Regions from separate parts of the Pokkaliibacter sp. CJK22405 genome, predicted to be linked through region 2. Evidence: riboswitches for the same ligand, from Rfam matches in the RefSeq annotation. Region 2 holds a riboswitch; the other holds the start of a gene.
What was found. Region 2 has a riboswitch for thiamine pyrophosphate ahead of thiD (bifunctional hydroxymethylpyrimidine kinase/phosphomethylpyrimidine kinase). Riboswitches for the same ligand answer to the same signal wherever they lie in the genome.

Region 1 (7,484 bases), on a different contig from region 2:
GCGAACCAGCTCACCGCGCAGAGGCGCAGGCAGGGATTTAAACTCTTCAAAGGCACTAACGGCGGTTTGTGTCACGCTTTCCAGCTGTTCGGAAGAGGCATCCTTGAAGCGGGCAATGACTTCGCCGGTGTTGGGGGACGTCACTTCAAAACCGGCGGCGGTGCCAGCGGTGGCGGTATCAGCACTGTAGACACTGGCGTACTGGCCGTTGCTGACCACAGAGTCCAGACCCAGCTGGGAAAGAAATTCGTAAGACATGGCGAATCCTGTTGGTTGCTTCAAAGTGCGCTTCAGAGACTGAACGGCACTTTTCTGATGAATGTCGGATGAGCGGGCATTGGAGTCAGCATAGAGAGGCCGGAGCAATAGGTAAAATAGCGAATTTCTGAAGGTGCTACAGGTATAGACTATAGCCAGAACATGGCGCTAAATACGCTGTCTACTTAACGGGTTTCTTAGGTATCAGGACGTGTCGATGGATATTCGTGCGCTTCGCTATTTTCAGGCCGTTTATGAAGAGCTGAGCCTGAGCGCTGCCGCCAAGCGCTGCTTTGTGGCTCAGCCTTCCATTTCCTCCGCGATTCAGCAGCTGGAAAGTGAGCTGGATACGCCGCTGTTTATTCGCAACAGCAAGGGCGTCACACCGACACCGGCGGGTGAAAAGCTGTATCCGCTAGCATCCAAGCTGGTCAGCGATCTGCAGGAAATCAAACATCAGTTTCGTGAACCAGCCGCCCCGCTGCCCTTGCGTATCGGCCTGATGCCTTTTCTCTCCGGACAGCGTCTTAGCCTGTTACTGAAAGAGCTTTCTGCCCAGTTACCGGCGCTGGAGCTGACACTGGTGGATGCCGACAGCCCGGCGGATGCGCGCATCATTGCCAGCAATCAGCGCTTGCCGGGCGAGGTTTTTCACAAGCTGTGGGATGATCATTACGTGCTGGCCCTGCCCCTTGACCATCCCCTTGGCCGCCTGGGAAAACTGGGCCTTCAGCATTTGGAAGGTGTGCCCTTTATCAGCCGCAGCTTCTGCGATGTGCTGGAGGCCTGGCATTTCGCCCTGCAACGTCAGAACGTGCAACTGTCCATTAAGGCACGGGTACATACGGAAGAATACGCGCTGGATCTGGTTGCCGCAGGCATGGGGGTATCGCTGGTGCCATTGAGTTCGGTGGAAGGTCGCAGCCAGATTGTGACGCGGGAAGTCGGCAATATCGATATGGCCAGAACCGTTGGCCTTGCCTACGCCAAAGACCGGCCACTGCCGGATGCGCTCCTGAAAGCCATCCAGCAGGTACGCCAGCAACTGCGCCTGCCGGAAGCCTGAAAGCGATAGTCAGTCCGAACGGATGTGGTTATGGAAAAAGGCGATTATTCGCCAGAGAAGTTGGAGTCGACGCTTTCTTCCCAATCGGAAGCGTCAATATCAAAACACAGCACCAGCGGCTGGCCATCATCGGCCGTAAAGGCCTGGGAGATCGTCAGGCACATGGCGCCATCACTGATCGAGAGATAAGGGTCAGAAATATACATGCTGTCCGGACGCGCCATCGCTTCACGGAAATAGGTACGCCGCGCCCAGCGGGCACCGCGACCATCCTGCATGGGCTGAAAGCGCTGCGCTTCCTCGGTGGTTTGGCGGAAGGTCAGGTTAGCGCCCATCTGGTAGCCTTCCTGATCCAGCAGATAACAGCGGATGATGCCGTTGAGCTGCTGCAGGGCATTACTGTGCTCCTTGCCGAGATAGCCACGGCGGCAAGCCCCCACCCACAGCGCAAACACATCCACATACGGCGCGAGCTTGCGGGTTCGCTGCTGGTCGCCCTGCTCAAACCGGCGGCTACTGATCGCCAGTTGTGCACTGAGTTTACGTCGCCCATCGACAACCCCAAGGCGCGGATCGGCGGCGGGATAAGCCAGTCCAAAGCCCTGCACCATGTCTGCACCGGAATCAAATGCCAGATGCAGGTCGTCCTGGGTTTCGATGCCTTCCATCACTGCCAGCGCACCGGAGCCATGAATCAGCTGGATGAGCTTGGACAGCACATGACGGAATTTACGCTGGGCGCGCCCCTGCAACAGCATGGAGCGGTCGAGTTTGACGATATGGGGTTCCAGCTGCCAGATGCGGTCAAAGTTGGAATGACCGGCACCGAAGTCATCAATCGCGATCAGGGCGCCGCGCTGACGGTAGCTGGCAACCTGTTCGGCGAGATATTCCGGCGAGTTGCTTTCATGCTCGATGATTTCCATCACCAGCCGGTTCGGCGGAATTCTGAGAGACTGCATTTCCTGCCAGAAGGCTTCCGGGTCTTCGACCAGCACGCCGGTGGGAGGGCAGACATTCAGGAATAACCACTGTTCTTCCAGCTCAAGCGCCTGGAAGTTATTCAGGTGAAGTTCCTGACAAAGACGATCAAGCTCGGTTTGCTCACCCCACTCACGGGATTTATCAAACAGCTCGATGGGAGAATACTGGGTTTTGGTCGTGGCATCGTGACAACGCACCAGCGCTTCCATACCCACACATCGCCTGTGCGCCAGGGAATAGATGGGCTGAAAGAAACTGCGAAGCTCAAAATGATGAAATGAGCGGGTTTTCAGCATGGATGGGTCACTTTACCGGGAGATCGTTGCTGTGGATCAGTACCTCAATAGGTTACTGTTCAAGCCTTCTGGTTCCGAAAAACTCACCACGTGGCGTGGTTTTCACTCTCCCTGTCATATTGCACTGGCAGCGTCTGTCGCACAAATCCATGAAACGACAGTGCCAGGCATTATGCTGCCGTGCATCGTTCACTTTCGCTTACAAAATCAAGGCGCTAGGTGAAGCATGGCGTTATAACACCATAAGCGCTGATCGGCCAGTGCTTCGACATCTTCTTTATCATGACTGATCATAATCACCGCCGCGCCTTGCTCACACTGACGCCGCACCTGCGCCCACATAGTTTCGCGGGTGTGGATATCCAGCCCGGTGAAGGGTTCATCCAGCAATAAAAGTGGCGAGTGCCTGAGCCAGGCACGCACCAGCGCGACACGCTGACGCTGCCCGCCGGAAAGCGCTCCCGGCAAACGCGACTCCATCCCCGCCAGACCGGCTTCCTCAAGGGCGGCAGTCATTCGCGCCTTGTCATCGGCGCTCAGCTTAAGCCCGGGATGAATACCAAGGCCGACATTCTCCCAGACGCTCAGGTGATCAAAGAGATTGTGCTCCTGAAACAGCGTACTCACCGGACGATCCCAGGGTTCACGGCCCGTCCAATCCTCAAAAGCGTCCTGAGTCTGCCCGCGCTGCCAGCCCAGCCGACCGGAGGATGGCGTAAGAAAACCGGCAATCAGGTTCAGCAATGTCGACTTGCCTGCGCCACTGGGGCCCTGAATCGCCAGACACTGCCCTGCCGCCACCTTGAGGCTGAAGCAGTAATCAATGTCGTCATAGGCATAGCGAACATCGTCCAGAATCAACATGACTCAGCTCTCCTGAGGTTGCCAGCGCCGCCGAAACAGCAAGGCACAAAGACTAAAAATCATCACCATGGTCAGCAATATCAGCAAGGCGCAGGCTGCCGCTGCACTCATGCGATAACTGCCAAGCAGCTGATACAACAGCATCGGCAAAGTCGGTGAGGTGGGGCTGCCAAAAAGAGCGACGACGGAGAAATCCCCCAGCGAAAAGGTCATACCGTAGGCCAGCCCCAATCCAATCGCAGGCTTCACCCGAGGCCAGTACAACCAGCGCCAGGCATACCAGCCACGCAAGTTCAGATTGGCTGCCAGTTTCTGCGAAGGCTCATCCATGGAAGCCAATGGGCCGCGCAGCGCCTGAATCACAAAGGGCAGGCTGACCAGAATATTGACGGCGACCACCAGACTGTAGCCCGCCTCCATGACCGACACCCAGGGCCGCAGCAGGACGAACCAGCCGGTGCCGAGCACGATTGAGGGCAAAATCAGGCTGAGATAACCCGCGCTTTCCACAGACTGCCCCAGCGTTTTATTCATTCGCTGACGAAGGCTGAGAGAAGCGCCGACAATCAGCAGCGCCACCAGCACACTGCCCATTCCCGCCACCAGCGCCATACGCAGGCTCAGCCACCAGGCAGACCAGAGGCGGCCATCATTAAGCAACTGCCACAGGCCTTCGCTTCCTTCGAGCGCGACCGCCACCAGAGGCGGTAAGAGCAGGAGCATGAAAAGCAGCAGCGTTAGCCGGTCCAGCCAGCGTTTGGATGGCTGCAGACGGTCTCGTCGCGGCCAGGGTGAGGGCAAGGTGTATCCGGCTAACACCGAGGATTGCCCTCGCCGTCCGGCCAGCCACCAGAGCAGACCACAGATCAGCGCCTGCACCAGCGACAGCAGCGCCGCCTGGCCAATATCCATATCAAAGCGAAGGGCCTGATAAATCGCCACCTCCAGCGTGGTGGCGCGCGGCCCTCCGCCTAATGTCATCACAATGGCAAAACTGGTAAAACACAGGGTGAAGACCAGCGCACCGAGTCGCGGCAGCGCTTTTCTTAATACCGGCCATTCGAGGGTTCGCCAGAGAGACGGGCTTTGCAGACCCAGCTGCGCTGCCAGACGCCAGTGCTGGGAAGGGATCTGCTCCAGCGACTGCAAAAGTAAACGCGCCACCAGAGGCACGTTATAGAAGACATGGGCCAGCAAAATACCGCTTAACCCGTAAAGATAAGAGGGCAAAACCCCACTCAGAAGACTGTTCACCCATCCCTGACGCCCATGTACGGCCACCAGTCCGAAGACCACCACGATGGGCGGCAGCACCAGTGTGACTTCCATACAGCGGATCAGCCAGCGCCGTCCGGGCCAGGGGCCTCGTCGGAAGAGCGCACGGGCAACCGGCACTGCCAGCAACAGGGTTAACAGGGTGGAAAGCGCCGCCTGTTCAAGGCTGAACATTACCGTACGGCGCAGGTAGGCCTGTTGCCAGAGAGACGCAGGATCCAACTCACTGGCATGAGTAAGCAATGCCAGCAGCGCAGCCATGGCACTGCCGGCAATCATCAGCGCGATGATCACTCCCGGCGCCCAGCGCCAGACCGGTGCGACCAAAGGTGGCTGCACCGGCACGGAGTTTTTCAAAGGCCGCTTAGCCAAGGCGCTCAGCACGCCTTATTTGGAGCTGGCATCCAGCCACTCATTGACCCAACCCTTCTTGTGCTCTGCCACTTCGGCAGGCGTGAAGCTCAGGGTGTGCTTGGGCTGAATCAGTTTGGAGTACGCATCAGGCAGGGATTCGCCAATATTCACCGCAGGATACATCACATTGCCAAGCGGCATTTCCTGCTGGAAGTTCTTGCTCAGCATGAATTGCAGGAACTGTTTGGCCAGCTCCGGATGCTGACTGCTTTTCAGGCGTGCCGCCACTTCCACCTGCAGGTAATGGCCTTCATCAAAGGCTGCTGCCTGATAACGATCCGTCTTGTCCACCGCCATGTGATACGCAGGCGAAGTGCTGTAGGACAGCACCATCGGCGCTTCACCGTTCAGGAAGAGGTCAAAGTAAGCCTCAGACCAGCCTTTGGTGACCGCCAGCGTTTTCTTGCTGAGCTTGGCCCAGGCTTCATCGGCTTTGTCGCCATACACTTTCTTGACCCATAACAGCAGACCCAGACCTGGCGTACTGGTACGTGGATCTTCAATGATGATTTTCAGATCATCCGGTGCGTCCACCAGGGCTTTAAGACTGGTCGGTGGGTTCTTGAGCTTTTCGGTGTCATAGACGAAGGCAAAATAACCCCAGTCGTAGGGAACGAAAGTCTTGTCCTGCCACTCAATGGGAAGTTTCAGGGTGTGGGTGTCGATATTCGCGCTGGCGAAAAGGCCGGTTTTCTCGGCATCGGCCATCAGGTTGGTATCCAGCCCCAACACCACATCGGCCGGTGAGCTGTCACCTTCAAGACGCAGGCGTTGCAGCATGCTGCCACCATCGGCCAGTGCGACAAAGTTAAGCTTGCAGCTGCACTGGGTTTCAAAGGCGGTTTTGATTTTAGGGCCTGGGCCCCAGTCCGCCGTGAAGGAATCATAGGTGTAGACGGTCAGGGTATCGTCTGCAGCATTGGCCACAGAGGATGCTCCCATCGTCAGGGCAACAGATAGTGTTAATCCGCCTAAAGCACGGTTAACGCGTCGGGAAAATAATGTCATGCCACTCTCCATGGTCGGCGGTGAATCAGCACAGTGCTGACTGCACAGCGTGCAAAAGTGGCGCAGTTGTGGACTTGGACTCAAATCCCTGCGCCAGTATCATCTGGATCAGGTTCGACGGGTTAGCAGTCCGAGAGAACAAGGCAAATCAGCCTGAGCACCTTGGGATTTCACCTGCACGAAGGCAGGAGTATCTTTCAGGCATTCAGAATGTGACCGCTGTCCTGTGACGCTTCTCAGCGACTGGCAAGCCAGGTTAGCACCCCGTTGAGCCGGTCGGCATTCTAACGCAATAGTCATGCAGGTTGTAGATGAGGTAGTTGAGAGCATGGAACTCGCGGATTTTCTGAAAAAAATGGTCGAAGGTGACGGTTCTGACCTTTACCTCTCACCAGGTGCGCCTGCGAGTGTCAAATTCAACGGAACCTTGACCGGAATAGGCGAAAACCTCTCTCCGGATGAAGTAAAACGCCTTGTGTTCTCGGTAATGAGCCAGGAGCAGATTGAAGTTTTCCGTCAGGATCAGGAGCTGAACTTCGCCCTGTCACTGCCGGGCATTGGCCGCTTCCGTGTCAACCTCTTTATCCAGCGCGGCCAGCTGGGCTCCGTCATTCGTTACATCAAAACCAGCATTCCCAATTTTGAAGAACTGCGACTGCCGCCGGTGCTGCGCGAGGTTGTTCTCGACAAGCAGGGGCTGGTGCTATTCGTCGGTTCCACCGGCTCTGGTAAGTCGACCTCGCTGGCAGCCCTGATTGACCACCGTAACACGCATCATGCCGGTCATATCATCACCATCGAAGACCCGATTGAGTACCTGCATCGCCATAAAAAAAGTATCATCAACCAGCGCGAAGTCGGCATGGACACCAAGCATTACGGTGCAGCGCTGAAAAACACCCTGCGTCAGGCGCCTGACCTGATCCTCATCGGCGAGATCCGTGATCGCGAGACCATGGAATACGCACTGGCGTTTGCCGAAACCGGTCACCTGACCCTGTCCACGCTGCACGCCAACAACGCCAACCAGGCACTGGACCGTATCATCAACTTCTTCCCGGAAGATCGTCATCGCCAGATCATGCATGATCTGTCCCTGAACCTGCGCGCCTTTATCTCTCAACGCCTGCTGCCCACCGTGGATGGCAAGCGCTGCGCCGCCTTTGAGGTGCTACTGCGCACCTCCAGCGTCAGCGAGCTGATCAAGCGCGGCGAGATTGGTGAGCTGAAAGAAATCATGGCCAAGTCGAATCACCTTGGCATGATGACCTTCGACCAATCCATTTTTGCCCTCTATAAAGAAGGACAGATCACTGAGG
Region 2 (7,484 bases):
GCGAGCTCAATGTTTACACTCGCCATGAAACACTCACACTGAATAACAATCACACTGGGCATTCAGAACTCTGTACGCTCTTTCTCGACCCAGACTACCGCAAAGATAAAAACGGACATTTGTTGTCCAAATCCCGTTTCCTGTTTATGGCAGAGCACCCTACCCGCTTTTATCACTCCGTGATTGCTGAAATGCGCGGTTTTAGTGAGAACGGCGTTTCTCCTTTTTGGGAGGGACTTGGTCGCAACTTCTTTACCATGGACTTTGCTCAAGCTGATCGTCTTTCCAGCAAAGACAAGGGGTTTATCGCTGAGCTGATGCCGAAGCACACTATTTATGTCCATCTTCTCCCGGAAGAAGCCCAAAAAGTTATCGGACAAACTCACGAGCAGACGACTCCCGCACGACGCTTATTGGAGAGTGAGGGCTTTCGTTACAACAATTACGTCGATATTTTTGATGCAGGCCCGACTTTAGAATCCCGAGTTCAGGATATTAGAGCGGTTCGAGAAAGCCGCTATGTGAAGATTCAGGTAGGTAACACCTCGGGGCGAGGCGAGCTCTCATTGCTTTCCACTCTATCACTTACAGATTTTCGCTGCTGCATGACACAGGCTGATGTGCTTGGACATGGGATCATGCAGATAGACGCTAGTACAGCAGAAGCCTTACAGGTAAAAACCGGCGATACACTGAGAACCGCTGCTTTATTTGGCAGGCCAGTGTTATAGCCCAATGAAATAAAAGAAGCAGATAACAAAAAGGGCGCGAATGCGCCCTTTGTTTATATTGAAGCGGTCAGGTTAAACCGCCTGATAAATTTCAGCGCCCTGTTGCTTAAACTCAGAGGCTTTACTCTCCATACCCTGAGAAGCGACAGCCTGCAGCTCTTTTACCTGAGCCTCATCCAGCTCCCGGACTTCCTGAGAGATCTTCATTGAGCAGAACTTAGGTCCGCACATGGAGCAGAAGTGCGCCACTTTGGCAGACTCTTTAGGTAGAGTCGCATCATGGAAGGCCCGTGCAGTATCTGGGTCTAGAGCCAGATTGAACTGGTCTTCCCAGCGGAATTCAAAGCGTGCTTTTGAGAGTGCATTGTCGCGAATCTGCGCGCCCGGATGCCCTTTAGCAAGGTCCGCCGCATGGGCGGCAATCTTGTAGGTGATGATGCCAGTCTTCACATCATCCTTATCCGGCAAACCCAAGTGCTCTTTCGGTGTGACATAGCAAAGCATGGCGCAACCGTACCAGCCGATCATTGCAGCGCCGATGCCGGAGGTGATGTGGTCATAACCTGGTGCCACATCGGTAGTCAGCGGACCCAAAGTATAGAAAGGTGCCTCATCACAATGTTTCAACTGCTCAGTCATGTTTTCCTGAATTTTGTGCATGGGCACATGACCAGGGCCTTCGATGATGGTTTGCACATCATGCTTCCAGGCGATCTTGGTCAACTCACCCAGTGTTTGCAGCTCAGCAAACTGAGCTTCATCGTTGGCATCGTAGACTGAGCCAGGACGCAGGCCATCTCCCAGCGAGAAGGACACATCATAGGCTTTCATGATTTCGCAGATTTCCTCGAAGTGGGTATAGAGGAAATTCTCCTGATGATGCGCCAGACACCATTTGGCCATGATGGAGCCACCACGAGAAACGATGCCCGTCATACGCTTGGCGGTCATGGGCACATAACGCAGCAGTACGCCGGCGTGGATGGTGAAGTAGTCAACGCCCTGCTCTGCCTGTTCGATCAGGGTGTCACGGAACAGCTCCCAGTTCAGCTCCTCGGCAATGCCGCCCACTTTCTCAAGGGCCTGATAAATAGGTACAGTGCCAATCGGCACGGGGCTATTGCGCAGAATCCATTCGCGGGTTTCATGGATATGCTTGCCGGTCGACAGGTCCATGATGGTGTCAGCACCCCAACGGATGCCCCAGGTCATTTTCTCTACTTCCTCTTCAATCGAAGAGGTCACCGCTGAGTTACCGATATTGCCGTTAATCTTCACCAGGAAGTTACGGCCAATAATCATCGGCTCAAGCTCAGGGTGGTTGATGTTGGCTGGCAGCACAGCACGACCACGGGCAATCTCATCGCGGACAAATTCGGCGGTAATCTGATCGGGAATGCTCGCGCCCCAGGAGAAACCCGGCGCCTGTTGTTGCAGCAGCGCATTCTCTTTGGCCAGCTGCAGCTTCATGTTTTCACGGATCGCCACGTATTCCATTTCAGGCGTGATGATGCCTTTGCGTGCGTAATGTAGCTGAGTGACGTTTTGCCCGGTTTTAGCCCGACGCGGCGTGTGCTTAAGTTCAAAGCGAAGTGCATCAAGACTAGGGTCATTGGCTCGACGACGCCCATATTCGGAAGTAAGACTGGTCAGAATTTCGGTATCACCACGCTCTGAAATCCAGCGCCCGCGCACATCTACCAGGCCTTTACGCACATCGATATCCGCGTTGGGATCCGTATAGGGGCCGGACGTATCATAAACACGCAGTGCAGGATTCTCTTCTGTACCTTGCTGAGTAACCGTTGGCGTCAGGGTAATTTCCCGCATGGGAACCTGAATATCGTCACGGCTACCTTGGACATAGACTTTGCGAGATGCGGGAAAGGGCTGAACGGCCGCTTCATCGACCTTGGCTCGCTGACTAAGATGATGTTCTAACACAGTTACACCTCTAGGGGGTTGTGGTGGGCACCCCACCATTGATGAAAATGATTAACGGGACCTGCACCCTGCCCCAATTGCCAGGAAGCAGCAGAGGTCAGCGCCTGATGTAGCCAATCTTTGGCACGGCCGACGGACTCAAGCAGAGAAAACTGCTGTGCCAGCCCTGCTGTGATTGCCGCAGATAATGAGCATCCCGTTCCATGGGTGTTGCGAGTTTCAACACGTGCCAGGGTAAATTGATGATGGTAGTCGCTGGTAACCAACCAATCTGTTGCAGGCATACCTTGCTGCAGGTGACCGCCTTTAAGAAGAACAGCCTTGGCACCCAACGTTAATAGCGCCTCTGCCAGTGGCAACATGTCATCCGCCGTCTCGGGGACAGGCAGTCCTGTCATAACTGAGGCTTCATGAAGATTAGGGGTAATGAGCAAAGCGAGGGGGAACAATAGATTGATGACAGCATCAATCGCCTCTTCACTGATCAAACGATGCCCTGACGTTGAGATCATGACCGGATCAATGATCAAAGGAGCCGGAGAGCGCTTTAGCTGCTGAGCAACAGCGTCGATAATTTCTGCGCTGGCCAGCATGCCGGTCTTACAGGCGGCAAGGGTAAAGTCATCCTGCACAGCTTGAATTTGCTGAGCAACGATGACCGGCTCCAAGGTTTGAACAGCGGTCACTCCCTGAGTGTTCTGGGCAGTAATCGCGGTAATCGCACTGGCCCCGAAAACCCCCAAAGCAGAGAAGGTTTTGAGATCGGCCTGAATGCCAGCACAGCCACCGCTATCAGAACCGGCAATGGTCAGAGCAACAGGGGGTGTCGAGCGGGAAAGCACCGCAGGACCAATATTCATGATACACAGGCCTCAAATAGACCCGGTTCACGCCGGTCGGCGGTGACTACAACTGCGAAGGAAGAGTGCGCAGAAATAGCCAGCGCACAGATAGGTCAAGGAAGTGAAGCACCGACCACAACAGGCAAGTACTTATTGCTTGTTTCCTACGCCAGTACGAACTGGATCAGGTTCACGGGTATTATCTCAGCCGCTCAAGGGCGGCACCCCGACAAGTAAACGCGCTCAGTAAAAGTCTAAGACACGTGAAAAACTGCCGACAGTGTAGAGAGGCCTGCAACAGGATTCAAGCGCAGGTCACTCAAGCTCTGCCATAATGTCAGACAGCTTAGCCAAACCCTTTCTCCTCAGGATTCTGTTTAACGACAGTGGAGCCCGCTGAATGCATACCAAAAACCGTCTGCCTTGGCTTATTTTACTGGCAGGTAGCATCGTCCTCGCCCTGAACTTAGGTATTCGACAAACACTGAGCCTGCTAATTCCGGACATGCTAGTTATGCCGACGCTCAATCTAGGCACTATGGGTCTGGCCTTTGCGATTCAGAACCTGATCTGGGGTTTGACATCACCTATTGCCGGAATACTTGCCGATCGATACGGCTCGGCACGAGTTCTGGCCTTGGGGGCGGTACTCTATGCACTAGGTCTGATACTCGCCGCCTGGATAACACAAGTCTGGCAGCTACACCTCGAATTAGGGTTGATACTGGGACTAGGCGCCGGCGCGACCACTTTCCCTCTGGTGCTGGCAGTTGTCGGCAAGGCCTTCCCACCCAATCAACGCTCGCGTGCTCTGGGTCTGGCATCCGCCGGCGGCTCAGTCGGTCAGTTTTTGATGGCACCCATTATGAACTCGCTTAATCACCAATTTGGCTGGCAAAGCACTCTTATCATTGTGGGTCTTCTGGCACTAGTGATGATCCCAAGCGCCTATTTTTTACAGAGCGAACCGGCACACAAAGTACCATCAACAGGTCAACCTTCCATTGGAATCAGGAAGGCGCTGGAACAGGCAGGACAGCATCCCAGCTTCTGGTTATTAAATATCGGCTTTTTTGTCTGTGGTTTTCATGTGGCGTTTATTGCAACCCACCTACCTACGTATGTCAGTCTGTGCGGCTTACCCAGCAACGTGTCTGCGACCGGATTGGCATTAATTGGCCTGTTTAATATCTTCGGTTCACTGACCTCCGGGTATCTGGGCGGCAAGTATCGCCCCAAGTGGATGCTCTCAGGACTGTACGGGCTGCGCGCGCTGGTACTGGCCATCTTCTGGGTGGCGCCAAAAACACCGGTTACCGTACTGTGTTTTGCCGCTGCTATCGGCTTTCTCTGGCTCTCCACTGTCCCCTTAACGTCAGGCGCTTTAGGCCAGATTTTCGGCCCCACTTATCTTGCCACTCTTTTCGGTGTCGTCATGCTCTCTCACCAGATTGGCGCCTTCTTTGGCGCTTGGCTTGGAGGAGAACTCATGGAGTTAACCGGTAGCTTTGATGTGATGTGGATGATTTCCATCGGCCTGGGTTTACTGGCGATGGTTATTCACTTGCCCGTCAATGATCGGCCTTCGGATGAAAACCCGGGGCATTGTGTGAGACCTGCATGAAGCAGATGCAAAAAAACCAGCGTAATGCTGGTTTTTTTGTTATTTGAACTGATCAGGTGAAAATATCATCGCCATGCAAACCCTGTCGCTCGACGATTTCACGAAGCCGACGCAGAGCTTCTACCTGGATCTGGCGAACACGTTCACGAGTCAGGCCAATCTCACGCCCAACCTCTTCAAGGGTACTCATCTCGTAGCCTCGAAGACCAAAGCGGCGGGCCAGTACTTCACTCTGCTTATCAGGCAATAAGGCCAGCCAATCATCGATAGAGCCATGCAAGTCTGTTTGTTGCAACCAGGACTCTGGATCAGCCGCTTCGTGGTCAGCCAAGGTTTCAAGAAGTGGCTTATCAGAATCCGGAGCCATTGCCGAGTCTACTGAAGTAACTTTCTCATTCCAGCCAAGCATCCGCTCAACATCTTCGACGGGCTTATCGAGGTGACTGGCAATCTCTTCTGCCGTTGGCTCATGATCAAGCTTGTGTGCCAGCTCACGGGCAGTTCGCAGATAGATGTTCAGCTCTTTAACGACATGGATCGGCAAGCGAATTGTCCGCGTTTGATTCATGATGGCTCGCTCGATCGTCTGGCGAATCCACCACGTAGCGTAAGTTGAAAAACGGAAGCCGCGCTCAGGGTCAAACTTCTCGACCGCGCGAATCAGGCCGAGGTTACCCTCTTCAATCAGATCAAGCAGCGTAAGCCCACGATTAAGATAACGGCGGGCAATCTTCACCACCAAACGCAGATTACTTTCAATCATTCGCTTGCGAGACGCTTCACAACCACGGAGTGATTTGCGTGAGAAATACACTTCCTGCTCTGCGGTCAGCAAAGGCGCGAAGCCGATTTCGTTCAGATAAAGTTGGGTTGCATCCAGCTGTTTTTTGCTGGCACGGGAAGTACTGAGTTCAGGAGGAAGGCCAAGACCTGAGTAGCCCTCTTCCTCATCGTTGTCAGTAGAGTCTGACATTGCTTCCAGCTCTAACTCCTGGACATCCATGAGATCCAGGTCGGAATCTTTCTCAACCATCTGCTGCCACCTTTGGAGTTTTTATTATGGGGCCCCTGAGTTCAGGAGAGACGCGTCAAAGACTAACAGCTGTTCAAAAAAATAGTCACATTAGCGCTTAGGCAAAAAGCTCAATGGATTCACTGGTTGCCCATCCTGTCTGATCTCAAAATACAGCATTCCATCTTTGTCGCCAGACTGGCCCATCTCTGCAATAACATCCCCGCGATTCACCTTCTGCTGTTCCTTCACAAGGATACGCCGGTTGTTTGCATACGCACTCAGGAACTCCTGATTGTGATTAATAATGATGAGGTTAACGTACCCTCGCAGTCCGTTACCTGCATAGACCACCACTCCGTCTGCTGCTGCAGTAACAGGACTCCCCACATTTCCTGCAATATTTATACCCTTACTTACATTACGGTTTGGTGAATAACTTCCTGTTACCTTACCGCTTGAGGGCCAACCCCAAGTCAACGCGCCTCCTGAAGGAACAGTTGGTTTCTTGACCGATGAGGTTGTTTTTACTTTGCCTTGAGAAGAGGCCGTTGTCGATACCGACTTTGGTCTTTTTACTGTCGGCGCCGGCGTGGATACCTGAGCCACGCTCACTTTCGGTGCAGTCTGCACCACTCCGGGGTCAGCGCTCCCCGAAAGCTTCAGCGCCTGCCCGGGATAGATTGCGAAAGGAGCTGACAAACTATTGCGAGCAGCCAGTGACTGATAATCCTGCCCGTAACGATAGGCAATCGAATAAAGCGTCTCACCCGGACTGACGATGTGATAGCCCACCTGAGCAGGAGTTAACCCATGTCTGGACACATCATCGACCGGCGCATAATAGCTATTGGTTGAGCAGGCACTGAGCGCCAGTACTGCAGAAACCATCAACCCGGAGCCAAGCGCTTTCGCGCGAGCCCTGAAAGGCATAATTACTTACCCTCCATTGCAATAGCTTGCATAGGCTCATTATTCTTGGCCAAACGAGAGAGCAGCCATACCGCCACAGCGCCCAGAGCTATCAAACCCAGGAGCAGAGTCAGCTGGGATGACTGGCCTGTCACAGCCTCGAAGGTATGCGGAAGCACACTATCCTGAAGCAGTGGAACGGAATCGCCATGACTATCCATACGATAGACACGGGTGACTTTCCATGGCCAGACTTTCCCGAGGGAGCCCAGCATAAATCCAGTAAGAATGGAGAGAGTAAGATTACGGTGGTGGTGAAGACTCCAGTGTAGAAATCGCGAAAAACCCAATAACCCGGAAGCACAGCCCACCATAAATAACAGTAAAAAGCTTACATGCCCTTGTTTGACAGCATCGAG

Region 1: it holds a riboswitch for thiamine pyrophosphate, as region 2 does, so the genes downstream of both, thiB (thiamine ABC transporter substrate binding subunit) here and thiD (bifunctional hydroxymethylpyrimidine kinase/phosphomethylpyrimidine kinase) in region 2, are expected to answer to the same signal.

What each region holds. Positions count from the first base shown of each region.
Region 1 covers NZ_JBKKHQ010000007.1:95,256-102,739, reverse strand. The annotation lists gene ACKC9G_RS03615 (aldehyde dehydrogenase family protein) at 1-258, opposite strand, end outside; gene ACKC9G_RS03610 (LysR family transcriptional regulator) at 476-1,324, shown strand; gene ACKC9G_RS03605 (EAL domain-containing protein) at 1,369-2,604, opposite strand; gene ACKC9G_RS03600 (ATP-binding cassette domain-containing protein) at 2,812-3,468, opposite strand; gene thiP (thiamine/thiamine pyrophosphate ABC transporter permease) at 3,472-5,115, opposite strand; gene thiB (thiamine ABC transporter substrate binding subunit) at 5,131-6,165, opposite strand; TPP riboswitch at 6,233-6,442, opposite strand; gene ACKC9G_RS03585 (PilT/PilU family type 4a pilus ATPase) at 6,494-7,484, shown strand, end outside.
Region 2 covers NZ_JBKKHQ010000015.1:133,894-141,377, reverse strand. The annotation lists gene astA (arginine N-succinyltransferase) at 1-731, shown strand, start outside; gene thiC (phosphomethylpyrimidine synthase ThiC) at 804-2,675, opposite strand; gene thiD (bifunctional hydroxymethylpyrimidine kinase/phosphomethylpyrimidine kinase) at 2,678-3,535, opposite strand; TPP riboswitch at 3,662-3,756, opposite strand; gene ACKC9G_RS11920 (MFS transporter) at 3,918-5,141, shown strand; gene rpoS (RNA polymerase sigma factor RpoS) at 5,194-6,174, opposite strand; gene ACKC9G_RS11910 (peptidoglycan DD-metalloendopeptidase family protein) at 6,265-7,086, opposite strand; gene ACKC9G_RS11905 (DUF368 domain-containing protein) at 7,089-7,484, opposite strand, start outside.